3 regions of the Thalassospira sp. ABD4_177 genome follow, and region 3 is predicted to be linked to each of the others. Evidence: riboswitches for the same ligand, from Rfam matches in the RefSeq annotation. Region 3 holds a riboswitch; each other region holds the start of a gene.

Region 1 (9,808 bases), on a different contig from region 3:
GGCATCGGCAAACAGCGTGTAGCCAACCCACCAGGCAAAGGCCCAGCAAAATGCAATGATATCGAGAAGCGTAAAGGTGGGCATAACGGGTTCCATTCAAAGCCGGTCGATCAGATCAATTCTAATCCTAGTGATAATGCGTTATCGTTCGCAATATTGTTTGGCATGCAATGTGATGGCTGCATAGCAGATGGCCATGTCACCAGTCCGGGTTGAGTTTTCCCGCAATCCAGAGTATCAGCAGCGCAAATTTTGATTGGAGAGCGACATGAGCGATCTTGAAAACGATCTTGGCGAAGATATCGACTTCGACGAATTCGAAGCACATACCGAAAAGCTGCTGGCAGACGGTCGCACCAAGGATGACCTGTTTGAGTTCGTCGGTTTCATGAACATCAACGAAGTTGGCACGCATATGATCGCGGCCGAGATGGTTCTTGATGAAGATGCCATCGATCAGATGAGTGCTAATCTGCGCAAACTCGAAATCGACCTGGGCCCGCTTGGCGATCTGACCGGCGGTCTTAAAGGTGGTGAAGACGTCAAACGCGCACTCGGCGCACTGTTCCTTGAGCTGGTTGAGCTCTGTGAACTGGATGAAGATGACGAAGACGCAGGCGAGCTTTCCGAAGAATCGCTGCTGCTTTTGAACTTCATAAAACGCTTCAATCCGCAGATGCGCCGTCTGACGGTTGCACTGACCGACACCGATGATGATGACGTGTCCTGCGAATACGAAGTGACCAACTGGTAAGCCAAAGCTTGCCGATCACTTATATAATCATGTAGCTAAAGGCAGGGCATCGTCCCTGCCTTTTTCTGTTTCGGAGCCATCACCGTGACCGTTTTGCGATCGTCTGCCGCAGCCCAACGTCTTCAAACCTATCAGGATCGCCTTGCACAAGGCCAAGAACCGATGCCGGAGGCCGCAAGCTTGCTTGCCTGGATCGAAGTGAACTGTGATGGGTTCCGCTCGGTCATGGACTGCGATCTCAAAAGCTGTGCGAAGATCGTCTATGATTTCTCATCAAACGGTGATGTTGTGATCGGCGGTGAAAGCGATCCGGCGCGCCAGACCGAAATCATGTGGCAGCAATTGGCAGATGCCAGTGCACCGGTTGGCATTGGCCGCTATCGTGAAGACCGGATCTGCTATCAGTCCGAACAGTTCAAAAATGATGGCGAAGCCCGCAGCCAGCATCTTGGCATCGATCTGTTTGCCCCGGCATACACCCCGGTATTCGCGCCACTCGATGGGGTTGTGCACAGCTTTGCCGACAACAACCTGCATCTTGATTATGGGCCGACCATCATCTTGCAGCACGAACCGGCGGCAGACATCAAATTCCACACACTCTATGGCCATCTGAGCCGCGAATCGCTTGAAGGGCTCTATAAGGGCAAGGAAATTGCGGCGGGTGATCTGTTTTGCAGCTTTGGGGATATCCCGATCAATGGCGACTGGATCCCGCATCTGCATTTCCAGATCATTTTCGACATGCTCGGCCGGGAAGGCGACTTCTTTGGCGCCGCCAAGCCGTCGGAATGGGATATCTGGGAAAGTATCTGTCCCAACCCGAACCTGATCCTGCAAATGCCAGAAAACGTCACCGCAACGCGGGAAGGGGTATAGATGCAGCCGCGCCTTAAAGCTGGGCTATGGGTGCGCGGGCAGATCGCGATTTGTCAGGCGAACCTGATTACAGCCATGGTGGCACATAAGGGCAATGAGGACGCTGGTGCGGTCCTTTTGAAGCTCAACCGGTTTGAAAGCGGATGTTTCGTCTATTCTCGGGTCACGACACTTGATGGCGATCTGGGCTGGATGCTGGTTGCTGGCGGCCCGGACGGGGGCCGGGAAACCGAATTTGCCTGTGACGATTACTGGCGCAAGCAGGTCGGCTTTGATCCCGATGTCTGGGTGCTCGAGATCGAAGATCACAAGGGGCAGTACGAGCTTGATGCGCCGATTGTTGATTTCTGAAGGGCGCGACTGACACGACTGAAAAGAAAAAGGCTGGCAAATGAATGCCAGCCTTTTTTAGTGCACGACGCGTAAGCGGTTGCTTAGGCGGTACGCTGCAGCAGGTGGTAACCGAAATCGGTTTCAACCACGTCGGACGTCGCGCCAACATCCATGCTGAATGCGGCGGCATCGAATTCCGGAACCATCATGCCACGGCCAAAGAAGCCAAGATCGCCGCCCTGCTGGCCGGACGGGCAGTCAGAGTTGGCTTTGGCGAGTTCGGCAAAATCGGCACCGTTTGCAACCTGATCCTTGAGCGCGTTGATTTCGGTCAGGGCTTCGTCCTTGGTGCGGGTGGCGGTCGAACGGGCCGAACCGGCATACATCAGAAGAATGTGCGACGCGCGAACTTGTTCACTCATAATGGGTCCTTTCTTCCGTCAAAGCTTGCGCCAGACAGATTTTCTGCAAAATTAGAAGTTTATGGTTAACGCCAAGGGTCCAAACCAATGTACAGCCGTATACTCCTGTACATGGGGTTGGGCCCTAGACATTGCCCATGCCTTGTGGCTTGTTACGACAAATCGAACCGAGATGAAAGAGAAGAGGCAGATTGATGCTTGCTGTTGTGTCCCCGGCCAAGAAGCTTGATTTCGAAACCGACGTTCCTGAAATGTCTGTTTCCCAACCTGCATTTCTGGATGACACCGAAGAACTTGTTGATGTCGCGCGCAAAAAAAGCCGCAGCGATCTGATGAAGCTTATGGGGATCAGCGAAAACCTTGCCGATCTGAACTATCAGCGTTTTCAGCATTTTTCGCGCCCGTTTGACAAGACCAACGCAAAACCGGCGATCTTCGCGTTTCGTGGGGACACCTATGTCGGTCTTGATGCGGATACGATGAAGGCCGAAGACATCGATTGGGCCGAAGCCCATTTCCGGATGCTTTCAGGTCTTTATGGATTGTTGAAGCCGCGTGATTTGATGCAGCCTTACCGTCTTGAAATGGGAACGCGCCTTGCCAATCCGCGTGGCAAGGACCTGTATGCGTTCTGGGATGACAAGATTTCAAAAGAAATCAACGAAATCACCAAGGGTCACAAGGATCGCAGCTTGATCAATCTGGCCTCGAACGAGTATTTCAAATCGATCAAGACCAAGGTACTTGATGGCCCGGTTATTACCCCTGTTTTCAAAGAGGTAAAGGGTGGTACGGTCAAGGTTGTCGGTTTCTCGGCCAAGCGTGCGCGGGGCATGATGGGGCGCTATATGATTGACAATCGGATCGAAGACCCGCAAGAGCTCAAGAAATTCAATGTGGATGGCTACAGCTATCAGGATGACCTCTCGACCGAGACGGAGTGGGTCTTTACGCGCATCCACGATCAGTAACGACATAACTATCCGGTGAAGCCCTATGACCGACGAGCATCTTGAACAGCTCGAGGATGAGAATGCCTTACCAGAATCACACCCGTTTTCGGGCTATCTGCGGACGTTTTACCGTGGGCCGGGCCGGTCACGCAGCCTGACCCGCGAGGAAGCCTTTGACGCGTTCTCGATGATTCTGCGCGATGAGGTCGAACCGATCCAGCTTGGCGCGTTTCTTTTGATGCTGCGCTATCGGGCGGAAACCCCTGAAGAACTCGCTGGCATGATCGAGGCCGTCCGGAAGGCGGCCCGTCTTGAACCGGATGAAGAGGGTGAGGACGAAAATCTTGACCGTCCGGCACTCGATTGGCCGTCATATGCGGCGGGCCGAACCCGTGGTTTGCCATGGTTTGTGCTTTCTGCCTTGTTGCTGTCGCAGAACGGTGTGCCAATCCTGATGCATGGCTATAACTCGCATCTGGTCAATGGCATGGGCACCGAGGCCGCCATCAAGGCGCTGAAACTGCCGATTGCCATGTCTGCCGAAGAAGCCAGATCAGATATCGCATCCAAGGGATTTGCCTATCTGCCGCTGCGTCATATGCATCCGAAGCTTCAGGAACTGATTGGCCTGCGTCCGTTGCTTGGTTTGCGCAGCCCTGTCAATACCTTGCTTCGTTTGCTGAACCCGTTGCAGGCAAAATCGGCATTTTTGGGTGTGTTTCACCCGGCGTTCCTCGATGTTCATCGGGAAACAGGCAAGCTTCTGGAATTGCCACGTATTGGTGTGATCAAGGGCGGCGGGGGCGAGGCCGAAAGAACCCCTTACAAGCATGTGGACCTGCGGATGCTTGATAACGGGGAACTCAATGATGTGCGCTGGCCAGCGATGCTGCCCAAAACCGCCAAGGACGGCGAAGAGCAAAGCCCGATATCGCTCAAACATTTTCTCGGTGTGTGGCGCGGCGACGTTGAAGACACGCCCGCCGAAGCCAAGATCAAGGGCAGTGCAGCCATGGCAGCTTTCCTTGCCGGCAAGGCCGACTACATGGACGAGGCCGAAAACCTTGTTCAAGACTGGTGGGACAATCGCGACCGGGATGTTGGCTGATCGTTTGGGAATTTGGCGACGCCGAATGAAAGGGACGGGAAACCGTCCCTTTTTTTCATGTTCAGAACGATGAACCCGGTTCCTTGAGAAACGCTGCTTCCTCTGGCGTTGAGGTGCGGCCAAGTATGTCGTTGCGATGCGGGTAGCGACCAAAACGATCAATGATCTTTTTATGCTTCAGCTCGAACTCGTAATTATGCTCAAGGCCCGGCTGAGAAAACAGATCGACAGCGACTTCGTGGATGATTTCGGATTCTGAATGCATGTATGGCATATACAAAAAGGCTTGCTCTTGCGGCGTTACCAGTTTGCGATCAAGCCCCAAGGCAACCGCTTCCTGGGCCAGCACCAGTGCCATCGTATCGTACGCAAAGGACTGCGGCTGATCGCGATACATATTACGCGAAAACTGGTCGAGAACGATGATTTCGGCCAGGCGCCCATGGGGCGTTGTGCGCCAGGTAAAAAGCTCACCGGCACACGCGGCGGCATGAAAATCGGAAAACCGTTCAGTGATGTGGCGGTCAAGGGACGTGTCCTTGATAAACCACTGTTTTTCTTCGAGTTCCTTGAACCAGAAAACAAGAACCGTTTCAGGTGTCATGATGTTTCCGCCCATCGTAATGCAGGCATTTGAAGCCCGTCGCCAAAGGTGGTGATGATCTTTGCCCGGCGCTCCAATCAGGTCAAGCCGTCCCCCCAAAAGATTATGGCCCCACAACCGGGCTAAGAGTTGACAGCGATCCGCCGCACGTGGATTATGACAGTGTCTTTGGTGTTGATCTGAATGGATCAACTTAAAAGGGAACGTGGTGCGTCACGCGTGACAAGGCCACGGCTGCCCCCGCAACTGTAAGCGGTCCAAGCACTGCATATGCCACTGGGATATACCGGGAAGGCGTAGTGCTTTTCAAACCGCGAGCCAGGAGACCTGCCTTTGACTGCCAAGTGCCTGGCACTTGGTATCAAACTGTTGGACGCCGGGGTGAGCGTCAGGTTGCAGGGGTACACACGGTCTTACTAAGATCCGCAATCTTGCTTCCAGCCATCCTATCGTTCTTTGTCCTGACCCTGCGCGTTGGGTTTTTCGCCTGCGTGCATCGTTTGAGAAAGAGACGATTATATGTTGAAGACTCTTGGAAAGCTTGCAATCGCAAGCGCCTGCGTGCTGTCGGCAACCATGCCGGCCCAGGCACATTTTCAGTTGGCCTACACGCCAGAAGTAAACGTGACCAAGGCCGGAGATCAGCCGGTAAAGCTGATTTTCTGGCATCCGTTCGAAAATGGCCATGTCATGGATATGGCTGAGCCGCTGGAATTTTACGCGATCAATCGCGGCAAGAAAATTGATTTGAAATCAACACTTTCGCCGATCACCTTCACCGGTTCTGCGAACTCGGCCGCGGCCTTTGATGGTGTGCTTTCCCTTCGCCGCAGCGGCGACTATGTCATGGTTGTCGTGCCAAGCCCGTATTACGAGGAAAGCGAAGAACTTTATATCCAGCAAATCACAAAATCCTATGTGAACCGCAACGAAATTCCGACCGACTGGATGGAGCCGCAAGGGCTGAAAACCGAAATCCTGCCGCTGAACCGCCCGACCAACATCATCGCCGGTTCGACCTTTACCGGCCGTGTTCTGAGCGAAGGACAGCCGGTCGCGGGTAGCGAGATTGAGATCGAATACATGGCCGCAGAACCCGATATGGCCAGCAACACACCACAGGGACCAACCGCATCGCCGATGCCAGGTGGTGCTGTGGTGGCAATTTCAGATGAAAACGGGTATTTCACCTTTGGTGTCCCCAAGGCAGGGTTTTGGGGATTTGCAGCACTTGGCAGCGGCCCTGAAAAAGAATTTCAGGGCAAAGAGCTTTCACAGGATGCAGTCCTGTGGGTTCGCGCCTATGATGTGAAATAGGCGAGGGACAAAACAGATGCATATTGTGGATGGTGCGCTGGCACCGGAAGTCTTGATTGGCGGGGGCGTTCTTGCAGTGGCCGGGCTTGGGCTGGGCTTGCGGAAGCTGCCAATCGATAAAATTCCCGCAACCGGGGTTTTGTCAGCAACATTCTTTGTTGCTTCGCTTATTCATGTGCCAGTTGGACCATCCAGCGTGCATCTGATCATGAGCGGTCTGGCCGGGCTGGTGCTCGGCTGGACTGCATTTCCTGCGCTGTTTGTAGGACTTTTGCTGCAGGCGATCTTCTTTGGTTTTGGCGGTTTGACGGTTCTTGGCGTCAATACGGTCAATATCGCGTTTCCAGCCGTTCTGGCGGGGCTCTTGTTCCGCGGCATGGTGTCGCGCAGCAATCCGGTAACAGCCGCTATTCTGGGCGGCATTGCCGGGGCCTTTTCAATTGCGCTAACAACGCTTTGTGTGGCGGTTTCCCTTGCGCTTAGCGGGGATGGCTTCGTCGCGGCGGCGAAACTCGTCTTCTTTGCGCATATCCCGATCATGGTTGTCGAAGGTCTGGTTTCTGCGGCCGCGGTTTATCTGATTGCAAAGGTTAAACCGGCCTTGTTACAGCCCGCAGACCCTGTAACCGATTTCCAATTACAGGCGGCGGCACTTCGCGCAAAGCAGGCCGGTGAGGCATCAAATGGCTAAGGCAGTTATGGTTGCCCTCGCTTTGGGGGTAATGGTGCTTGGCGCTGGGCCGGTGCAGGCACACAAGGTCATCGCGTCGGTGTTTCCCAGCGGCGAGAACATTGAAGGTGAAATCGGCTTTTCAAGCGGGGATATGGCCGAAAACACGCTTGTCGAGGTTTTCGATCCTGAAGGCAACAAGATCGACGAAGTGACAACCGATGAAGATGGTTTCTTTGTCTATACGCCAAGCGGTGATGTTGATTTGTTGTTTCGCGCCGATCTTGGGGCGGGGCATGTGGCCGAAGCGCGTTTTGCCATAAGTGATTTGTCGACTGTCGAAGATGTCGAACAAGCGGTCTCCAATCAAACAGGCACTGCATCACGCGTAACTGCATCCAACTCAAACGCCGCAATCACCCGCGAACAGGAAAAGATCATCGCGACCATTGTCCGCGATGAATTGCGTCCGCTGCGACGTGAAATCACGGCCTATAAGGAAAAGAATGATCTTCAATCGATTCTGGGTGGGATTGGCTATATATTAGGTGCCTTCGGGATCATTTACTACATCGCAGCGCGACGGTTACGAGCAAAAGCACCCAAAGCATGAGCCATCTTTTCGGACATGACCAACCCTTGAACGTTCAGGCGGGGGGCGGCGGACACACGCCGTCATTCATCGGAATGTTTGACCCTCGGGTCAGGTTGGTCGCGGCGTGTGTGTTTGCGATCGTCGTGGTGGCCTTGCATCAAATTGAATTTGCGCTGGGGGCGTTGGCGGTTGCGGCCATCACGCTGAGCCTGACCGATTTGCCGTTGCGCGTGACATTAAAGCGCATGGCGGCCATGGATGGCTTCATCATTGTGATGCTGGTGATGCTGCCTTTTACAACACCGGGTACGCCGATGTTCACTGTCCTTGGTGCGCAAGCCAGTCAGGAAGGTTTGATGCATGCCATCCTGATCGGTATTCGGGCCAATGCAGTTGTCTTGATGATGTTAAGCCTGCTTTCGGGCATGACGCCGGTGGCCCTGGGGCATACGCTTTATCGTTTGAAATGCCCGCCAGCACTTGTGCATCTGATGATGTTCACGGTGCGCTATATCTCTGTTTTGCATGATGAATATCATCGCCTTCGCATGGCCATGAAACTGCGTGGGTTCAAGGCACGCAACAATGCCCACACATACCGGTCTTTTGGCTATTTATTTGGCATGTTGGTGGTGCGCTCGCTGGAGCGTGCCGAACGAGTACTTGAAGCCATGAAATGTCGCGGGTTCAGTGGTCATTTCCCGATGATTGATGACATGGCCTTTCGGCGTCGCGATGGTTTTTTCGTTGTGTTCTTCCTGGCCCTGATTACCGCCTTAGTCCTTTTGGATCGAATTTATGTCTTCGCTTATTGAACTGAACGATATTTCCTACGGCTACCGGGCAGGGCAGAACGTACTAGACCGTGTCAGTCTGGCACTTGATCCTGGCGAACGTCTGTTTCTTGCCGGGCCAAACGGGGCTGGCAAAAGCACGCTGCTAAGGATCCTTGTTGGCCTGATCAAGCCGCATGCGGGCGAAATTCGCGCCTTTGGCACCCCGCGCGTGACCGATGCCGAATTCCATGATTTGCGCTGCCGGGTCGGTTTCATCGTTCAAGACCCGGATGATCAGCTGTTTTGTCCTACCGTGATCGAAGACATCGCTTTCGGGCCGCTAAACCTTGGCGCCAGCCGCGAAGAGGCGCTTGCGATCGTTGATGAGGTCCTGGACCAACTCCATCTCAAGCATCTGCGTGAACGGATTACCCACGAACTTTCGGGTGGTGAAAAGCGGCTGGTATCTGTGGCAGCGGTGCTTGCGATGAAACCCGATGTCTTGTTGCTGGATGAGCCGACCAACGCGCTTGATGAAGAAAATATGCGCCGCCTTGAGGAAATCCTGCTTGGCCTGCCGCAAGCCATGATTCTCGTGTCGCATGACCCTCATTTCCGGCGTAAGCTCGCCACGCGGATCATTGAATTGCGCACAGGCAAGATGTTGCATCTGCCTGAAAAGAAATGCACGGCCGGCGAGCGCGCCAAGCAGGCAGAGGACGCATCCTGAGGATCTGAGCAAAGGTCCCGTGGTCGAGCATGAAAGGGCGGAGATGACATCAAGCATATCCCCGTTTGCCAAACCGGCCTTTCGCCATCTGTTTGCAGCGCAGATTACGTCTCTGATCGGGACAGGGCTGACGACAGTGGCGCTGTCACTGTTGGCCTATGATCTTGCGGGCGACGATGCCGGGCGGGTGCTTGGTTCCATCCTTGTTCTGAAAATGGTGGCCTATCTTGTCATCGCGCCGATCGCGGGCGGAATGGCGCATTTGCTGCCACGCCGGATGTGGCTGGTTGGGCTGGATGTACTGCGTGCGGTGATTGTCCTGTGTCTGCCCTTCGTAGATCAGGTCTGGCAGATTTTCGTTCTGGTCTTTGTGGTGAATGCCGCGTCTGCCGCCTTCACCCCGGTATTTCAGGCGATCATCCCCGAAGTGCTGTCAGACGAAAAGGTCTACACCAAGGGGCTTTCATATGCCCGGCTGGCCTACGATCTTGAAAACCTTACCAGTCCGGTATTGGCCGCAGCCCTGCTTGCGCTTTGGTCGTTTGACAGCCTGTTTATGGCCAACAGCCTGACGTTCGCAATCTCGGCCATGTTGATCATGACGGCCAGTGTGCCCAAGGCCGCCCCAACTGATCGGACCGGCGGGATCTATGCCAATACGATTTTC
Region 2 (9,808 bases), on a different contig from region 3:
TAACAAGGAAGAGTTGATCCCTTACCCTTCCAAATCGACAGCAACACTGTTGCGGCGCGGTTGCCACAAACCGCGTTCAATCGCTTCATGCAAGCGGTCCTTAATATCTTGCAATGCATCAGGGTTATGATCGGCAATAAAATCGCGCACCTCGGCATCTCCCAGATAGGCATCATAGACCAGATCAAAGTGATGATCGGCGACACAACGCGCCGTGGCGGCAAAGGCAAACAGATAATCGACTGTTGCCGCCATCTCGAACGCGCCTTTGTATCCATGGCGCATCACGCCCTTGATCCATTTGGGGTTCACCACACGGGCGCGGACAACACGGGCGATTTCTTCTTCAAGGGTGCGGATTTTCGGGCTTTCGGGGCGGGAATGGTCGCTGTGATAAACTGTGGGCTGTTTGCCCGACAGACTCCGCACCGCCGATGTCATTCCACCTTCGAACTGATAATAATCATCGGAGTCCAGCAGATCATGTTCGCGGTTGTCCTGATTATGGACAATCGCATCAACCTTCGACAGACGGGTTTCAAACAGATCGCGGGCCGCCGTGCCCTCGGCCCCGTTGCCATAGGCATAGCTGCCCCAGGCAAGATAGGCATCGGCAAGATCGTATTCGTCTTCCCAAAGCTTTTCGTCAATCATCGCCTGTAGACCGGCACCATACGCCCCCGGCTTGGAGCCGAAAACGCGAAAACCGGCCTGTCGGGCGGCTTGATCATCCGCGATACCTTGGTTGCGGAGTTTTTCCGCCTCGGCCCTTACCCGCACGGCAATCGGATTGATGTCATCGGGTTCGTCGGATTGGTCGGCCACCGCGCGCACCGCACTGTCAAACAGATTAATCAACCCCGGAAAAGCATCGCGGAAGAAACCGGAAATGCGCAAGGTCACATCAACACGCGGACGCCCCAGCACCGATGCCGGCATGATTTCAAACCCGGTCACGCGGCGCGATGCGCTATCCCATGTCGGGCGTACCCCCATCAGCGCCAGCGCCTGTGCGATATCATCGCCACCGGTACGCATGTTGCTCGTCCCCCAGACCGACAAACCAAGGGCAGCTGGCCATTCGCCATGATCCTGAACGTGGCGTTCCAACAACAATTCCGCTGATTTCCAGCCCAACTGCCAGGCCGCCGGGGTCGGCACCGTGCGGGTATCAACCGAATAGAAATTGCGCCCGGTTGGCAACACATCGGGGCGCCCGCGGGTCGGCGCACCAGACGGGCCGGGTTCCACGAACTTCCCGGCAAGACCACGTAACAGACCTTTGATCTCGGCCGGGCCACAGCCGGTGACAGCGGGCCGAATATTCGTTTCGATATCGGAAATAACATCAACGACCGCCGACCATGCCGGATCGGCCTTTACAGTGCCCTTGACCAGATCACGCGCCAGAAGCTCGATCCGTTCCACAGTATCGCCCGTAGTGCGCCATGGTCCGATGTCCGCGCTGTCATAGGCGGCCAGAATATCGGGCTTGGCGCCGGGCCAAAACTCGGCAAAGGCACAGTCAAGCGGATCGAATGCCCGATCGCCAAGAATATCCTTGGCGATTGCACGGTGCAGGGAAGCCTTGGGCCCGCTATCCGCTCCGCGCGGCAACCGCGCAAGGGCCACCAGAAGATCGGTTAACAGATCCCCTTCCGGTGCCTTGCCAAAGATATGCAGCCCATCGCGAATCTGAAGTTCCTTAAGCTCACACAGATAGTTATCAAGCTTTGCCAGCGCGCTTTCTTCGTCCTCGCCGGCCTCGATCCCGCAATCACGGTCAAGCCCGATGCGGATCGCCAATTCAAGGATGTCGCGTTTCAGGATCGCTAGGCGCCTTGGATCGACTGCGGCGGCGTCATAATATTCATCCACCAGCGCCTCAAGATCTTTAAGCGGCCCATAACTTTCAGCGCGCGTCAAAGGCGGGGTCAAATGGTCAAGGATCACGGCCTGTGCGCGCCGCTTGGCCTGTGTGCCTTCGCCCGGATCATTGACAATAAACGGATAGAAATGCGGCGTCGGGCCGAATACCGCCTCGGGGAAGCAATCCTCGGACAATGCCAGCGACTTGCCCGGTAGCCATTCCATATTGCCATGCTTGCCAAAATGAATGATGGCATCAACGCCAAACACATGGCGCAGCCAGATATAAAACGCGAAATAGTTGTGCGGCGGCACCAGATCGGGCGAGTGATAGCTTTCAAGCGGATCAATATTATAGCCACGTGCCGGCTGCAACCCGATCACCACATTGCCGAGCGGCAGGATGGAAAGCGCGAAGGCATCGCGGTCTGCCAGATAGAACGGATCGTTTTTCGGATCTCCCCAGGCTTCCCTCACCTGATCGCGGATGGTTCGGGGCAGATCATCAAATGCCTTTTGATAGTCGCTTTGCGCCAGGGTCACGCGAATTTCGCGGGTCGCAAGCGATTTGAAATCGTTGGTCGGACCGGCCTTGATCGCAGCAATCAGCGCATCGCCATCGGCGGGCAGATCATTGACCCGGTATCCTTCACCCTGCATGGCACGCAGTGTTTCAATCATGCCGGCCGGGGTATCAAGCCCGACCCCGTTGCCAAGGCGGGCATCCTTGTTGGGATAGTTGGCCATCACCATCGCAACCTTGCGCGACGCGGCATCAGAGTTACGAAGGCGTACCCAGTTGGCGGCAAGTTTGGCGGTAAAACCCACGCGATCCCGCACGGGGATGTATTTCACCAGATCAATCTGGGTCAGGTCATCCTTACCCGCCGATCCCTTGAACGAGATGGCGCGTGAAAGGATACGCCCATCGACCTCGGGCAAGGCGACATTCATTGCGATATCGCGCGCAGCCAGTCCATTCACACCTTCGCGCCAGGCTTCTTCGCCGCCGCCGGAAAGCACCACCTGAAACACTGGTGCATCTACCGCATCAAACGGTCCGCCTTTTCGTTCTGATCCCGGAACGGATATCGCAAAACCGGTGGTATTCAAAATCAGTTCCGCATCGGTTTCGCACAGCCAGTCTTCAACCAATGCTGCGGCCACCGGGTCCTTGAGGCTGGCGACAAAAATCGGCAATGGATTCAGACCGTTGGCACAAAGTTCCTCAACCAGCGCGTCAATGACATCCAGATTGGCGGCCTGCACCAGCGATCGATAAAAGACAATTGGTGTAACCGGTTGATTTTCAACCCAGTTCGCCCTGATGTCATCAAGGCTTGCCTGTGCCTTTCCCGGCCAATAGCCGCCAGCCTTGACCAGCGGGGCGGCGGGTGACCAGTTCCAATTCACATTTGAATTCAGGTTTTCGTATATAAGACGCAGTAAATTCTCGGAGTTTTGTGGTCCACCCTCGATCAGATAGCGCCAGATATTCTGGTATTCACGCCCCTTGGCGGTCGAAAGCGACAACAGCTCCGCATCAGGTTGATCATCACCGGGCAACAGGACCAAGGGAATGTCCTTGGCGCGCGCAAGAGCAACCAGTTGTTCGATGCCATAATCCCAATAGCCACACCCGCCGAGAATGCGCACGATGATGAATTTGGCATCGCAAAGCACATCGTCGATATAAAGATCGACCGACATGTTGTGACCAAGCTGAAGCAAGCTTGCCAGTCGCAAGGACGGAACCGCGTCATGATATGCATCGACCAGACGCCCCTGCGCCCCGGCAAGACAGGCCAGTTCGGATTCAGCCGCCGACAGGATCACCACATCACCGGGTTGCTGTCCAAGGTCCACGGCCTCACTGCCATCGGTCACCATTCCGGGCTGAGCTGCCAAAAGATGCATCGGTTCTTTCCGTTTTTTTGAGGCCGTTTTTTTAAGGCCGTTTTTTTAGACCACTTTTCAGATGATGTTTCACATGAAACAAAACGTGAACAAACCGGCTTATGCCCCCTTTATTGCGGCCTCGATGGCGGCACGGTCGAGACCATGCAAACCAATCACCACCAGTTCCGACCGGCGAGTTTCCCCGTCTGCCCACGGGCGATCGAAATAGCGCTGGAACCGTTCGCCAACACCCTGCACCACATGGCGCATCGGTTTGCCCGGCACATCAAGGAACCCCTTGATCCGCAGGACATCAAACTGCCGCACGACATCAATCAGGCGCTTTTCAAGGGCTGCCGGATCGCTGATCGCATCAAGGGCGACAACAAAGCTGTCAAAATCGTCATGATCATGTTCGTGACCATCGTCATGATGGCTGGGCCGGCTATCAAGATCGTCCTCAGCGGCGGCACCAAGGCCCAACAGGATGGCATTCTCAACCCGCGAATGATCGGTCGCGATGATCTTGACTGACGGCTTTTGAAGCTCCGCCCTGATATCGGCTTCGACCTTGCTGCGTTCGGCATCGGTGAGAAGATCGGTTTTGTTCAAAACCACCATATCGGCACAGTGAAGCTGTTCTTCGAACAGTTCTTCAAGCGGGCTTTCATGATCAAGATTGTCATCAGCTTCGCGCTGGGCCTGAACCGCGTGGTGATCATGGGCAAACAAACCATCGCGGAGTGCGGCCCCGTCCAGAACAGCCACCACACCATCAACCGTCACGCGCGACCGGACTTCGGGCCAGTTAAACGCCTTTACCAAGGGTTTTGGCAGGGCAAGACCAGATGTTTCGATAACAATATGATCTGGTGGCGTATCACGATCAATCAGGCCTTGAATGGTCGGCAGAAAATCATCTGCCACCGTGCAACAGATGCAGCCATTGGCCAGTTCAACCACGTCATCTTCTGCGCACCCTTCGATGCCACAGCCATTGATGATGCCGCGATCAACACCAAGATCGCCAAATTCGTTAATGATCAGCGCAATGCGTTTACCATCTGCATTTTCCAGCATATTGCGGATCATGGTTGTTTTGCCTGCACCGAGAAAACCGGTAATGACGGTTGCCGGGATTTTGCCCAATTGTGCCATTTCTGAAATCCTTAAAAATCAATTCTTTGTGTTGCTATATGTTGTTATTTGACTTGCATCGGAATGCCGGCCACCACAAGGGTGACCTTGTCTGCCAGCTCCCCGATGCGTTGATGCAGGCGCCCGGCATGATCACGAAAACTGCGCGCCATTGCATTTTCCGGCACGATGCCAAAGCCGACCTCGTTTGACACAAAAAGGACCGGCACGACAAGTGTTGGCACCAGTTCACAAAGTGCTGAGATCTCGGCATCAATATCGCGATCTTCGAGCATCAAGTTGGTCAGCCACAAGGTCAGGCAATCGACCAGAACCGGCTTGCCACCGGCAACATTACAGGTCCGAAGTGCTGCGCACAGTTCAAGCGGTTCTTCGATGGTGTGCCAAAGATCGCCGCGCGATTGTTTGTGAAGATCGATGCGGTTGGCCATTTCATCATCCCAGGCCCGTCCGGTTGCGATATAGGTTCCGCCGCCCGCGTGATTGATGATGTTTTCGGCAAACCGGCTTTTACCGGAGCGCGCCCCGCCAAGGATCAGATGCGTCCCGCCAAGGGGTGCTGTGGGGGGTAAAGTCTGGGTCATCCCGTTTATTCCTCGCCATGGCCTCCCACCGAGGCCCGATTGCGTCGCCACCATCAAAAGAATAGTGACACCTTCGGCAGGTTTCCTGGCTGCGGGCATGAAAGCGATCCGCCTTCCCGGTTGCCCGGTGGCTGGTCTGGCGCCATCGCGCCGACCCGGATCTCCCAACCCGATACAGTTGCGGGGGCAGCATCGGCCTTGCACCGATTTCCCATCACCGAACGGTGCGCCGAACCTATCAGGTTTGCCAAAAATGCCAAAGGTCATTCTGGGGACTTAACCCTTCGTTGCGCACACACCCTAATCGGAAGGTCAGTATTTGTAAGAATTGTCTGCTTGAGAGGTCATACCATTTCAGCCAACATCAAAACCGTTGCGCTGGAATCAGAGACGGAAAAATCCGCAATCTGGCGAAAACCCGGGATTGAAAAGCACAAAACCCGGCTGGCAGCAGAAAAATCTGCGCCGAAACTCTTGGGGTAAACTGGAAGTTTGCAAGAACACATGGCTATACGCTCTCACCTATCGAAAATCCGACAGTTGAATGCGCCAACCTGGACCACGTCCTCTCGCAAGGACATGTGGTTGGGTTTGCTTGGTCGTTTGAACAGCCCAAACCCGTCCTTTCAGGACTTTCTTGAGGAATACGCCAACGAAGGCGAAATCACGCTGGCACGGCGTGATGTCCGGGAAATCTTTGCCAAGGATGCTTCAAAGGGCGTGATCGCGACCATCATCTGGTCGCACGAACGGGGCATTCGGGTGAATGCGCTATCGCTGCTTGTGCGCGATATGTCGACCCTTGTGACCCTGATGTCGATTGCCGATTTCGGACAGGAAGAACTGAACGAACTGCTTTCACAGCCAGGCATTTCTGTTCCGACCGCAAGCAAGATGCTGTCAGCCTGTGGCAAAACCTATTGCGGCATGCCAGCCGCCATCATTGACGACACCATCATTCAGGTCATCGAAAGCGCATCCTTTGCTGGCGATTTCCCGAATGTCGCCAAGCTCCGTGCAAAATCACGCAGCCGGCCGGTACCGTATTATCAGGCCTATCTGCGGGATGTTTTCGATATTTGCCAAAAACATGACCTGAGCCCGGACATGGTGGACCGCTATCTGGCCGAACATGCCCTTGATGACATGGCATCAGACGTCGAACTGGCTTCTGCGTAAAAGGCTTGCTTAAAATCGCTGATTAACGGCTGTCACACGCCAACCGGGTTCTTCGACCTCGTCGATATATTCAAGCGTGGTCAAACCCAAAGTATCGACATGAAACGCCAGTGCCGCTTCAAGCGACAGGCCAAGTGCGTTGGCCAATACGGCACGCACCGTGCCACCATGAAGCACAGCGACAATATCACGCCCGGCGAACGCATCGTTTAATCGCCCGAATACTGGCCCGACGCGCCCGACAACATCGGCAAAGCTCTCACCTTTCGGGGGATGCTGACGGGCAAAGTCCGTCCAGAAACGCGTTGTTTCGCCCTTGGGCAAGTCGTTCCAGTTTTGCAGCTCCCAATCACCGAAATGCTGTTCGGCAAAACCGTTTTCGCCCTGTGGGGCGACGTCGATATCCATGAAACTCTGCAGGCTGCGGGCCGTATCGTGGGTCCGCGACAGGTGGCTGGCGACCCAGACCGCATCCCTTGGCAACTGCCCGGCAAGGGATGCGAGCGCCTGTTGATCCGTCAGATCGGCGGGCATATCGCTTTGACCATAGACCAGTCGTTCGGGGTTTTTGACCGGGGCATGGCGCACCAACCACCAGCGTGTTGTTCTCATTCGGTTTATGACCCCTTCTTCTTGTACCAAATCATCAGATGACGGCGATGAAGGCAATTGCGACAAAAAGCTCGCTTACCAATTGGGTGGCGCCCAACACATCCCCTGTTTGACCACCGATCTGCCATTTCGCCACCACCGCGACAAGACCAACAGCCAGGACCGCGCCCGCCAGAACCGCAAGGGTCGCAATCAAGCCCGCCAAAACGAATGACAGGATGGCAGCGATAATCACAGAAAGGCCAACCATCACCCATTTTGGTGATCCCGCACCTTTGCCCAAACCATTGTCACGCGCCGGCGGCAAAACATGCATCACAACCGGTATGGCTGCGCGGGATGTTATGGCCATGACCAGAAACAGGATCGCCGCCTGCCCACTGTCACCGGCTGCAGATAACAGAACGATGCGCAGCCCAAAACACAGGATCAGGGCAACCACACCATAAGTCCCAATATGGCTGTCGCGCATGATTTCGAGTTTGCGCGCGCGCTCAAACCCACCGCCAAATCCGTCCGCGCAGTCGGCCATGCCATCTTCATGCATCGAGCCCGTCAAAAGCACCATGCCTGCCAAGGCGATGATTGCAAAAATCAGGAGGTTGTCCGTCAATTGATAGACCAGCATTGCCGGCAATATGGCAAACCCGGCCAGCAACAACCCGACCAGCGGCCAGGACCATACCGATCTTGCGATCAATTCGGGGCAAAAGTCGTGAATACCGGTAACCGCTACCCGGCTCAGCAACGCCAGCGCCCGCCAGAAATCAGAGATCGGAGATGTCTTGATCGTGGTCTCAGATCCTTTGCCAATATACGCATCCGCGCCACTGCCGGCCCTTGAATCTGCGCTTTGCATATTTGTTTCGTTTTGGTTATGATCTTTGGACACCATAAATTTCCGATTTTCAAACTGGCAATCTGTTGCGCCCGGGCCTAGTTTGGGCTGACTTCCTGAACCGCTTTAAACAATTGGTTTCCGAGCCTAATCCTTACCATCGCGGAAGCCAAGCGGAACACATCAAGCACCGATGCCGCCAGCCGGAGACCCACATGTTCAACCCGAAACATCCGCCGCAAAATCTTGCGGAAATTCGCGCCCTTCTCGCAGAACTTCCCGATGTCGACCAAGAGGCGCAGGCCGCTGTTGCCGCGCGCGAACCGACATTGACCAAGCCTGCCGGGTCGCTTGGACGGCTTGAGGATTTCAGCAAGTGGCTGGCCGGTTGGCAGGCCACATCACGCCCGCGCATGTCACGCCCGCGCGTAACGGTCTTTGCCGGCAGTCATGGTGTGGTCGACCAGGGCGTCTCGGCCTTCCCCGCCAGTGTGAACCAGCAGATGGTGGAAAACTTCATCAATGGCGGGGCGGCAATCAACCAGATTTGCAAATCGGTCGATGCGGAACTGCGCGTGATGGAAGTCGCCCTTGAAATTCCGACCAACGATTTCGCCACTGAGCCGGCAATGGATGACGAAGGCTGTGCAGAGGCGATGGCCTTTGGCATGAGCGCGATTGAAAAGGGGCTCGATTTGTTTGTGCCCGGGGAAATGGGTATTGGCAACACCACCGCAGCCGCGGCAATTTCGCACGCGCTTTATGGCGGCGATGCCGCAGACTGGACCGGACGCGGGACAGGGATTGATGATACGACCCTGGGCCGTAAAACCCGCGTGGTGGGCGATGCCATCATTCTGCATAAAAACCAGATGCATGACGGGCTTGATGTTTTGCGCTGTGTCGGGGGCCGTGAAATTGCTGCCATGGCCGGTGCCATCATTGCCGCACGTTTTTCACGGGTTCCGGTCTTGCTTGATGGCTATGTATCCTGTGCGGCGGCGGCGGTATTGGCCGCGATGCGCAGTGACGCCCTTGATCACTGTCTGGTCGGGCATGTATCGGCAGAACCCGGTCATGCACGCCTGATCGAGAAGCTCGGCAAGGAAGCGCTGATCAATTTTGGCATGCGTCTTGGCGAAGGATCGGGAGCAGCCCTTGCCATCCCGCTTTTGCGCGCATCGGCAGAATGTCACACCGGCATGGCGACCTTTGAGAAAGCCGGGATTGATGGCAAGGAAGACGACTGATTTCCGGTTTCGGTAGACCAAAAACCAATAGCGCCGGTAACGGCGCTATTTTTTTGTCCGTTCGTTCATCAGATGCTCGACATGGCGGCCCTGGAACATGGTGATGTTGATCGAATGGCCAAACTTGATGGCCCGTTCGTCATCACAGCGGCACAGAATGACGCGGGTATCCCCCGATTCTGCCACAGCGGCGCGCATCGTTTCACGATGTTCGTCATCCATGTTTTCCATTTCCGGATCCCACAGCATCTTGATCATATCAACGCCAAGCTTGTTGCGGTTGATATAGGGCAGGGACAGATGGCTGATGCCATCAATACAGATGCGATAACCACGATCACGGCAGAAATCACGGGCAAAGAAGAACGCCCCAAGATCGGCAAAGATATCGATTTTTTGCAGCTCAAGCACGATGGTGC
Region 3 (9,808 bases):
CGCACAATAAACGCCCTCTGCCCCGACCTTGACCAAGGCGTCCTCGCCGCATTCTTCCATGATGGCGCTACAGAACCGGCCAGTCCCCGCCACCATAAACGGCGCTTTGGCGCAGCCCTTGCGAATGCGTTTGATGGCATTAATGCGCGTTTCGGAAAGTTCCGATGGATCGGCCATGCGCGCCATGGCAAGCCCCAGATCGCGCAGGCGCATGCCGATCACCGGAATGCCGCAGCCATCAATACCACGCGGGCTGGATGACAAATCGCAATCGCCCATGTCTTCAAGAACCTTGATCAGGCGCTGCTGCACCGGGTGCTGCTCTTCAATATAGCCTGCGGGGTCTTCGCCAAGATGCTGCGCAGTCGACAGGAACCCGGCATGCTTGCCCGAGCAGTTATTATGCGCCTTGGTCAGTTTGACATGATCGGATGCCTGCTTGATTGCGGCATTGAGGCTCAGCGAATAATGGGCTGCGCATTCCAGCGCATCGACTGACAGCCCGACATGTTCCAACCAAGCGGCAACCGTATTGGCATGTTCTTCCTCACCATTATGGGAGGAGCACGCCAGTGCGATGTGTTTGTCCTCAAGACCAAAGGCATCGGCCGCACCACTTTCAATCAGCGGAATCGCCAAAAGCGGCTTGATGGCGGAGCGCGGATACATCAGCGCATCAATATCGCCGCCCTCATCAATCACCGTGCCATCTGCTTTCATCACCACATACCGGCCACGGTGAAAACTTTCGACCATGGCACCGCGGGTGGCTTCAACGAGAATCGGATTGGCAACAGGCGGCGTTGGAGAATGGGGCATTGCGGGGCGCTCCGGGACTGGATGGACGTGGTAGCGGGGTATAAACCCCGATCATGCTATGCCCGAAATATGGGAATGAAGGCAAGCAAGACCAGCCTGGCAGATATAAAAAAACGCCCTGCCAAGGCAGAGCGTTGATCATTGCAATATCATGATTTAAGCGCTTAGCAGGCGCTCATGGAATTGCCCAGAACCCGGTTGAGCTGTTCGAGAACGACTTTCGGGCTGGCATCCTTGCTGATGAAATCAGCAGCCCCCAGCGCGTCGGCCTGTGCGCGGGTATCGGCATCATAGTGGGCCGAGAAGAAGAAGACCGGCACATTGTCGCTGTTGGGATAACGGCGGCGGATTTCGCAGAAGGCTTCAAAACCGCTCATGCCCGGCATTTCGATATCCAGAATGATGGCATTCGGGCACATGCCGTCAAGCTGATCAATCAGATCATCGGCACAATCAAAACCGGCCACGTCATATCCGGCCCGGCGCAGCACGGTTTCAAGGGCTGCCTTGGCGCTGGGACTGTCGTCGGCGAACGCAACAAGTCCATCAGGACAAAATTGCGACGGCATGGCGCTGAGCGCGTTCATGGATGGCGATACTCCGAGAATTGGGACAAGTCCAAACTGGCAGATGAAAATGTCAAATTGGTTAAACACGCCAAATTTTTGCCACGCAATGTTCTGCCTTCATCCCGATCCTGCACCTGTTCCGCGAAAGTATAAGGCCGTTATGAACCACACCCGCCAGGGCCGAAACCACGACCGATCCGATAAAACCCCAATGTTTCCGGCGACATAACGTTACGGAAACCTGATTTGTCGGGTGGCATATCCGCCTAAATAGGTATTTCCATGCCTATTTACGGAATTAGGAGCAGGTGCTATAAACCGCCATGTCGCGAATGTGACCGGAAAACATGGTCGGGAATCCGGTGCGGCCCTGCGTTAAAGCAGTGTGGCTAAACCCGGAACTGCCCCCGCAACTGTAAGCGCAAAGGCCCTTTTTGCAGGCATTTGCGCGAGTCAGAATACCGATGGTGTTTTCTTGGCATGAATCGGCCGGGCGGGGTGTACCGGGTACTGGGAATCCGTAGTAGAATAGAATTTGGCAACGTTCCGTGCCCAACGCCGTATGGAAACCCCATATGGAGTCGCATCAAGGCCGGGATGAACCAAGCCGGGAGAAACCATGTCCGACCCGCTAAAGCTCGCATCCGAATTTCCATCTGCTGATTACGCCAGTTGGCGCAAGCTTGCCGAAGAGGCCCTTAAAGGCGCGCCGTTCGAAAAGAAGCTTGTCACCAACTCGCTTGATGGTTTTTCCGTTCAGCCGATCTATACCGCCGATGATCAGGATGACACGACCCGGCTGATCCATGAAGTTCTTAATGCCACGGTCGAGCCACGTGAAACCGTCACCGGCTGGGACATCCGCCAGCTTCATACCCACCCCGATCTCAAGGCCACCAACGCCGCCATCCTCGAAGATCTTGAAAACGGTGCCACATCGATCACGCTGAAACTGGATGCCGCTGCCCGCGCCGGGCGCGAAATCAGTTCTGCCGAAGTGGGAGTGGACGGGGTTGCCATTCATTGTCTGGCCGATCTCGATGCCGCCCTTGATGATGTTTACACCAACCTTGCCACCATCGGCCTTGATGGCGGGGCGGCGGGTGTTCCGGTCGCGGCCCTATTGGCCGCGCACATTGCCAATACCGATGGTGCGGACGAAGCAGCCCCGGCCTTTAACATAGATCCGATCGGCACCCTGGCCACGACGGGTACCCTTCCCTGTGGCGCAAAGGAAGCGGTTGATCACGCGGCAAGTGTTGCGATTGAGCTGATTGATCTGTTCCCGCTGGCGACCGCGATTTCGGTCAATGGCGCCCCTTATTATAATGCCGGTGCCACCGATGGTCAGGAACTGGCCTGTTTGCTGGCAAGCGGGGTGACCTATTTGCGTGCCCTGACCGATGCCGGGATGGCGGTTGATCAGGCCGCAGGTGCGATGGTGTTTAACGTCGCAATCGGCACCGACTTCTTTGCCGGAATCGCCAAGCTGCGAGCCCTTCGTATGATGTGGAGCCGGGTTCTTTCGGCATCGGGTGCCGAGGATGCAACGATCACGATCAATGCGGTTTCGGCCGAAATGGCGCTGACCAAGGTTGATCCGTGGGTCAATATGCTGCGCACCACAGTCACAAGCTTTGCTGCCGGTCTTGGCGGTGCGGATAGTGTGACCTGCCTGCCCTATGACCATCTGATTGGCCTGCCCGATGGCTTTGCGCGGCGCATTGCACGCAACACCCAGCTGATCTTGCAGGAAGAAAGCAACGTGCACCGGGTGATCGATCCGGCAGGGGGTTCGTGGTTCATCGAAAACCTGACCAAGGAACTGGCCAAGACCGCCTGGTCGAAATTCCAGGCACTCGAGTCATCTGGCGGGATCCTGAGTGCACTTGCCAATGGCAGCCTGAAGACCGAGATCGAGACCGTCTGGCACGCACGCGAAAAACGCCTTGCCACCCGACGCGATCCGCTGACCGGTGTTTCGGAATTCCCCAATATCGCGGAAGCCAAGGTCGCGTGCGAAGCCCCCGATCTTGAGGCAATCATTGCCGATGCCAAGGCCCGCCAGACCAAGTTTGACGGCACCGTCGGCAAAAGCCTTTCGGACATGATCGAGGCGGTGCGTGCCGGGGCCACCATCGGGCACATGTTTACCGATCTTTATGGCACCAGTGCTGCGACCCGTATTGGCGCACTGCCCGCCCATCGCCTTTCGGAAAGTTATGAGGCGCTTCGCAAGCGGGCAGATAGCCATAAGGCAAAGACCGGCGCCTTCCCGCAGGTCTTCCTCGCCAATCTTGGCAAGGTCGCCCAGCACACAGCACGCGCGACCTTTGCACGCAACTTCTTTGAAGCCGGCGGGATTGAAGCCATCACCAATAACGGCTTTGAAACGGCCGATGTGCTTGCATCCGCCTTTGCCGATAGCGGGGCCAAGATTGCCGTGATTTGCGGATCGGACCCACAGTATGCCGACATGGCAGCAGACGTTGCCAAGGCGCTCAAGGCCAAGGGGGCCAGCCTCGTTTACCTTGCCGGACATCCCGGCGATGCGAGGTCCACTTACGAAGCAGCCGGTATTGATGAGTTTGTCTTTGTCGGGGCCGATGTTCTTGGCATTTGTGATGCCGCACTTGATCATCTTCTTGGCAAACAGGGGGAGAAATAACCATGACCCGCATTCCTGATTTCTCCGACCTTCCGCTGTTTGACGGCGCATCCGCGGGTGCCAAGGACCCGTTTGAAAGCACGCCCTGGACCACGCCAGAAGGCATTGATGTCAAATCATCCTATGGTCCCAAGGATCTGGACGGGATTGATCATTTAAACACCATGCCGGGCATGCCGCCGTTCTTGCGCGGTCCTTATCCGACCATGTATGTGCAGCGTCCCTGGACGATCCGCCAGTATGCCGGGTTCTCGACCGCCGAAGAATCCAACGCGTTCTATCGCCGTAACCTTGCCGCCGGGCAAAAGGGCCTTTCGATTGCCTTCGACCTGGCCACCCACCGTGGCTATGACAGCGATCATCCGCGCGTCGCCGGTGATGTCGGCATGGCCGGTGTGGCGATTGACAGCATCTATGACATGCGCACCCTTTTTGATGGCATCCCGCTTGATCAGATGTCGGTTTCCATGACCATGAATGGTGCGGTTCTGCCGGTGATGGCGCTTTATATTGCGGCGGCCGAAGAACAGGGTGTGAAGCACGAACAGCTTTCGGGCACCATTCAGAATGACATTCTGAAAGAATTCATGGTGCGCAATACCTATATCTATCCGCCGAAACCCTCGATGCGCATCATTTCGGACATCTTTGCCTTTACCTCGCAAAACATGCCGAAATTCAACTCGATCTCGATTTCCGGCTATCACATGCAGGAAGCCGGTGCGACGGCCGACCTTGAGCTGGCCTATACGCTGGCCGATGGCATTGAATATGCCCGTGCCGGTCAGGCGGCGGGTCTTCCGATTGATAAATTCGCGCCGCGTCTGTCGTTCTTCTGGGCGATTGGCATGAACTTCTTCATGGAAATCGCCAAGATGCGTGCCGCCCGCATGATCTGGGCCAAGCTGATCAAACAGTTCGATCCGCAAAACCCGAAATCGCTGTCGCTGCGTACCCACAGCCAGACATCTGGCTGGTCGCTAACCGCCCAGGACGTGTTTAACAACGTCATCCGCACCTGTGTTGAGGCGATGGCATCCACACAAGGCCACACCCAGTCGCTGCATACCAATGCGCTGGATGAGGCATTGGCCCTGCCAACCGATTTCTCGGCCCGGATTGCGCGTAACACCCAGCTGTTCCTGCAACAGGAAAGCGGCACCACCAATGTCATTGATCCGTGGGGTGGTTCATATTATGTCGAACGCCTGACGCGCGATCTGGCAGAAAAGGCATGGGCCCATATCGCCGAGGTCGAAGAACAGGGCGGCATGGCCAAGGCGATTGAGGCCGGCATTCCGAAAATGCGCATCGAAGAAGCCGCGGCCCGCACCCAGGCCCGCATCGATAGCGGCCGCCAGAGCCTTGTCGGGGTGAACAAATACCGTGTGACCGATGATCGTCCGGTCGATGTTCTTCAGGTCGATAACGCCGAAGTCCGTCGCCAGCAGATCGCCAAACTCGAACGTCTGCGCGCAGAGCGTGACAACGGCGCTGTTGAAAGCGCGCTGACGGCGCTGACCAATGCCGCAGATAGAGGCAATGGCAACCTGCTGGAGCTTGCCGTCGAGGCGGCTCGTGCGAAATGTACGGTTGGCGAGATTTCCGATGCGCTTGAAAAGGTCTATGGCCGTCATCAGGCGGTGATCCGGTCCATCTCGGGCGTTTACAAGACCGAGGTCGGGGCCGATAACGAAGCGCTTGCCAAGGTTGATCGCCTGATCACCGAGTTCGAAACCAATGAAGGTCGCCGTCCACGTATCCTGATCGCCAAGATGGGGCAGGATGGCCATGACCGTGGTCAAAAGGTCATCGCCACCGCCTTTGCCGATCTGGGCTTTGATGTCGATATCGGCCCGCTGTTCCAGACCCCGGAAGAAGCCGCCAAACAGGCGGTCGAAAACGATGTTCATATCGTTGGGGCAAGCTCGCTTGCGGCGGGTCACCTGACCCTTGTGCCGCAGCTGCGTGCGGAGCTGGACAAGCTTGGTCGTGAAGACATCATGATTGTTGCCGGGGGCGTGATCCCGCCGCAGGACTTCGACAAACTGTTCGAAGCCGGGGCCGAAGCGATCTTCCCTCCCGGAACGGTCATTGCCGAAGCTGCGGGCGACCTGCTAGAAAAGCTTAATCAGTCTGGTGAGGAAGCGGCCTGACGGCTGTCTCCCACCGCGACATCCCGCTTTGCTGGCACAAGACGCGCCACAGTCAAGGAACGCCTGGTGAAAGAAACGCTGCGCACCATACCTGCAGGCTCGGGCGGCACGGTCAGCCCGCGCAAGGCCGTGCGCAGACGTGTGCTTTCAACCGATGAAATCGTCGAAGGTGTTCTGGCAGGCGACCGCACCATTCTGTCACGGGCGATCACACTGGTCGAAAGCCGCAATCCCAAACATTTCGAGCAGGCGCAGGCGGTTCTCGCCCAATTGATGCCAGATACCGGCGGGTCGCAGCGCATTGGCATTACCGGGGTGCCCGGTGTTGGCAAATCGACCTTTATCGAGGCATTTGGCAAGAACCTGACCAAGGCTGGCAAAAAGGTCGCCGTCCTTGCGGTTGATCCGACCAGTGCACGATCAGGTGGCTCCATCCTCGGGGACAAGACCCGGATGAACGAGCTTTCGATTGATCCCAATGCCTATATCCGCCCATCGCCCAGCAGTGGCTATCTGGGTGGGGTCAATCGCATGACGCGCGAGACGATCCTGCTGTGCGAGGCGGCCGGTTTTGATGTGGTTCTGGTCGAAACCGTGGGTGCGGGACAAAGCGAAACCATGGTTGCCCAGATGACCGACTTCTTCCTTGTTCTGATGCTGCCCGGCGCGGGCGATGAGCTTCAGGGTATCAAGAAGGGCGTTCTTGAAATTGCCGATCTGATCGCGGTGAACAAGGCCGATGCCGATCCGGCCAAGGCGCGTGAAGCCAAACGTGAATATTCATCGGCCTTGCGGATCATGCAGCCCAGCAGCAAACATTGGCGCCCGCAATCGGTGATGGTCTCGGCGCTCATCAATGACGGGCTTGATAACATCTGGGATCTGATCAACCAGCATCGCACGGTGATGGAAAAGGAAGGCGAATTCACCGCCAAACGTGCCCGCCAGCAACATGACTGGATGTGGACGATGTTGCGCGACCGGTTGCTTGAAACCTTTACCGCGCGTGATGACGTAGCAAGCCGTCTTCAGGCGCTTGAGGCGGATGTGCTTTCTGGCACCACCAACCCGACCGCAGCGGTCGAGGAATTGCTGGGTCTGATCAAGACGGCTGCGAAATAGGCAAAACAAAAGGCCGCACAAATGCGCGGCCTCGTGAAACAATACCCTAAAGCTGGCTTACTTGGTTTCAGCAGCCTTGAGCTTTTCTTTCAGAACTTTCAGCTTCTCGACCGCATCGTTGATTTCCTGATCAAGATGCTTGAGACCTTCGCGCTTTTCGCTCGGTACGGATTCAAGTTCATCCAGGGCTTTCTCTACGATATACAGCATCCCACGATCCTCCTTATTTTGATGTCGGCGACGTCACCTTGGCGCTTGTGCACCGCGAACGTTCACGCTGATTAGCATAACACCAAGCATGAACCAACCGATGTGTAAATTCAAAGACGTGGATCAAGAATGATCCCAAAGTATCAGTGAGCCGTCTGTTCAAGACGTTCTTTTAGAACCTGCAGGCTTTGGGATGTGGTTTGCAAAATCTGATCAAGGCCGGAGAGTTTTTCGCGGGTTTCGCGTGAAACGGCTTCAACTTCGTCAAGCGCGCTTTCAAAGATATAGAGCATGTCTGTGCCCTTTCATTGTTGTTTTTGATGATTTAAAGCTACCGCCCAAATTCGCTGAAACCGTGTCAGCAATGCGCTATTTCTGCCGTATTTGGCAAAGCGTACGCGCAGGACGGCAAGGCTGATCTGTGATTTTTCACCGGCAGGTTTGGGCGGTTTATGGTAAAACCCGCCAACTGATTTTCTGAGACTGGATCAAAACCGCGATGACGCATCTGGTGCTGGCACCAATGGAAGGACTTGTTGACTGGCGCGTTCGGCAATTGCTGAGTGCGACCGGCGGGTTCGACCTGTGCGTGACCGAGTTTATCCGGGTGTCGCAAAACCTGTTTCCAGCCCACGTGTTTCATCGCTATTGCCCGGAACTTCTGAATGGCGGCAAGACGCTTTCAGGGGTGCCGGTTCTCGTCCAATTGATGGGCCATGATCCGGAACTGATGGGCGAAAACGCCGTTGTCGCGGTCGAGCTTGGCGCACCGGGCATTGATATCAATTTCGGCTGCCCGTCCAAGACCGTGAACAAGCGCGAAGCCGGTGCGTCGCTTTTGAAATGCCCGGAAAATCTGTATGAAATCGTATCAGTCGTGCGCCGTGCAGTGCCGGATCACATCCCGGTCAGTGCGAAGGTCCGGCTTGGCTATTCCGACAAGGAGATGTTCCTTGATATCGCCCGTGCGGTAGAAGCCGGTGGCGCCCAGCATCTGACAGTGCATGCGCGCACCAAAATGGAAGGCTATAAACCGCCAGCGCATTGGGAATATCTGGCACGCATCCGCGAAGCCATTTCGATCGGCATGACCGGCAATGGCGAAATCTGGGATGTCGCGGATTATGAGAAATGCCGCGACATTTCAGGCTGTGACAGCTTCATGCTGGGCCGTGGGGCGATCGCCGCACCCGATCTGGCAAGCCGCATCAAGGCATTTGAAAATGGCACGCCGGTGCCGCGTGAAAGCTGGTCCGATGTTTTGGCGATGCTGCTGGCCTATTGTGATCTGATGGCATCAGACGGGGCATCGGAAAATCATCAGGCCGGGCGTATCAAACAATGGATGGCCCTGATCCGCAAAAGCCACCCGCAAGGCGAAACCTGCTTTGACGAGATCAAACGCATCCGCGCGATTGACGAGCTATGCGCCAAGCTGCGCTTTGACATGTCATTACCGGAAAATCAACGGACGCATGACCAGATCGCTGCGGAATAGCCGGTCAGATCGCAAGAAAACTCAAAAGTAAAACGGGCGGCCCTGAGGACCGCCCGTTTTTATTCGATCGCTATGTCCGGCCGAGATCAGGTGCCGAAGCCAAAGTCATCAGCGTTCAGACCATAATCATCATCGTCCGGATCGCCAACGCCCATCAGCGTGACAGAGGCATCATTGCCAAGTTCGATGACGACATTGCCATCGGTATCAAGATGCATGTCATTCACAACTTGGTTGAAGTTGTTGTAGCTCCACTCAGACAGATCGATGATGTCTTCGCCCTGTTTGAAGTCGGTAATGATGTCGTGACCATCGGTTTTACCGATCTGGAAGGTATCCCAACCCGTCCCACCGGTCAGGGTGTCATCCCCGGCACTGCCATAAAGATGGTCATTGCCCGAACCGCCAAGCAGCAAGTCATCACCGGCATTGCCCCACAGCGTATCGTTGCCCGAGCCACCATCAATCGTGACGTCGCCATAGCTTTCGATGTCGCTGGTCAGGTCAATGATGTCATCACCGTCGCCGGCTTCGATCACTTCAATGCCGCTGATACGGACATTGTCGTTTGCATCGCTGACACTGTCGCGGATGAACAGGGCGTCGTTGCCATCGGTCATCTGCAGGGTGTCGATACCCTCGCCACCGATAAAGACATCGTTCGACTGGTTGTAACCGCCGAGATTGACATATTCGCCGGTACCGTCGTCACCACCATCGTCATGGCCCCAGCCATTGCCGTTGTGGTTGTGATGTCCCCAACCGT

Evidence for each region. A riboswitch is a leader RNA that binds a small molecule or an ion and turns the genes downstream of it on or off. The one in region 3 is predicted to bind cobalamin.
Region 1: it holds a riboswitch for cobalamin, as region 3 does, so the genes downstream of both, ACXAF0_RS12090 (DUF4198 domain-containing protein) here and ACXAF0_RS18755 (methylmalonyl-CoA mutase family protein) in region 3, are expected to answer to the same signal.
Region 2: it holds a riboswitch for cobalamin, as region 3 does, so the genes downstream of both, cobU (bifunctional adenosylcobinamide kinase/adenosylcobinamide-phosphate guanylyltransferase) here and ACXAF0_RS18755 (methylmalonyl-CoA mutase family protein) in region 3, are expected to answer to the same signal.

What each region holds. Positions count from the first base shown of each region.
Region 1 covers NZ_JBSWWO010000001.1:2,630,181-2,639,988, reverse strand. The annotation lists gene ACXAF0_RS12130 (DUF599 domain-containing protein) at 1-84, opposite strand, end outside; gene ACXAF0_RS12125 (hypothetical protein) at 269-754, shown strand; gene ACXAF0_RS12120 (peptidoglycan DD-metalloendopeptidase family protein) at 839-1,633, shown strand; gene ACXAF0_RS12115 (DUF1491 family protein) at 1,634-1,984, shown strand; gene ACXAF0_RS12110 (peptidylprolyl isomerase) at 2,068-2,388, opposite strand; gene yaaA (peroxide stress protein YaaA) at 2,583-3,359, shown strand; gene ACXAF0_RS12100 (glycosyl transferase family protein) at 3,385-4,449, shown strand; gene ACXAF0_RS12095 (DUF924 family protein) at 4,511-5,053, opposite strand; cobalamin riboswitch at 5,206-5,402, shown strand; gene ACXAF0_RS12090 (DUF4198 domain-containing protein) at 5,573-6,370, shown strand; gene cbiM (cobalt transporter CbiM) at 6,387-7,061, shown strand; gene ACXAF0_RS12080 (cobalt ABC transporter permease) at 7,054-7,653, shown strand; gene cbiQ (cobalt ECF transporter T component CbiQ) at 7,650-8,450, shown strand; gene ACXAF0_RS12070 (energy-coupling factor ABC transporter ATP-binding protein) at 8,434-9,141, shown strand; gene ACXAF0_RS12065 (MFS transporter) at 9,185-9,808, shown strand, end outside.
Region 2 covers NZ_JBSWWO010000001.1:504,529-514,336, reverse strand. The annotation lists gene cobN (cobaltochelatase subunit CobN) at 22-3,786, opposite strand; gene cobW (cobalamin biosynthesis protein CobW) at 3,886-4,926, opposite strand; gene cobU (bifunctional adenosylcobinamide kinase/adenosylcobinamide-phosphate guanylyltransferase) at 4,971-5,510, opposite strand; cobalamin riboswitch at 5,569-5,759, opposite strand; gene ACXAF0_RS02405 (hypothetical protein) at 6,015-6,689, shown strand; gene ACXAF0_RS02400 (histidine phosphatase family protein) at 6,699-7,301, opposite strand; gene cobS (adenosylcobinamide-GDP ribazoletransferase) at 7,336-8,160, opposite strand; gene cobT (nicotinate-nucleotide--dimethylbenzimidazole phosphoribosyltransferase) at 8,355-9,389, shown strand; gene ACXAF0_RS02385 (EAL domain-containing protein) at 9,435-9,808, opposite strand, start outside.
Region 3 covers NZ_JBSWWO010000005.1:64,864-74,671, reverse strand. The annotation lists gene ACXAF0_RS18765 (asparaginase) at 1-819, opposite strand, end outside; gene ACXAF0_RS18760 (response regulator) at 984-1,406, opposite strand; cobalamin riboswitch at 1,693-1,872, shown strand; gene ACXAF0_RS18755 (methylmalonyl-CoA mutase family protein) at 2,008-4,056, shown strand; gene scpA (methylmalonyl-CoA mutase) at 4,059-6,212, shown strand; gene meaB (methylmalonyl Co-A mutase-associated GTPase MeaB) at 6,279-7,334, shown strand; gene ACXAF0_RS18740 (hypothetical protein) at 7,392-7,544, opposite strand; gene ACXAF0_RS18735 (hypothetical protein) at 7,688-7,837, opposite strand; gene ACXAF0_RS18730 (tRNA dihydrouridine synthase) at 8,044-9,042, shown strand; gene ACXAF0_RS18725 (hypothetical protein) at 9,129-9,808, opposite strand, start outside.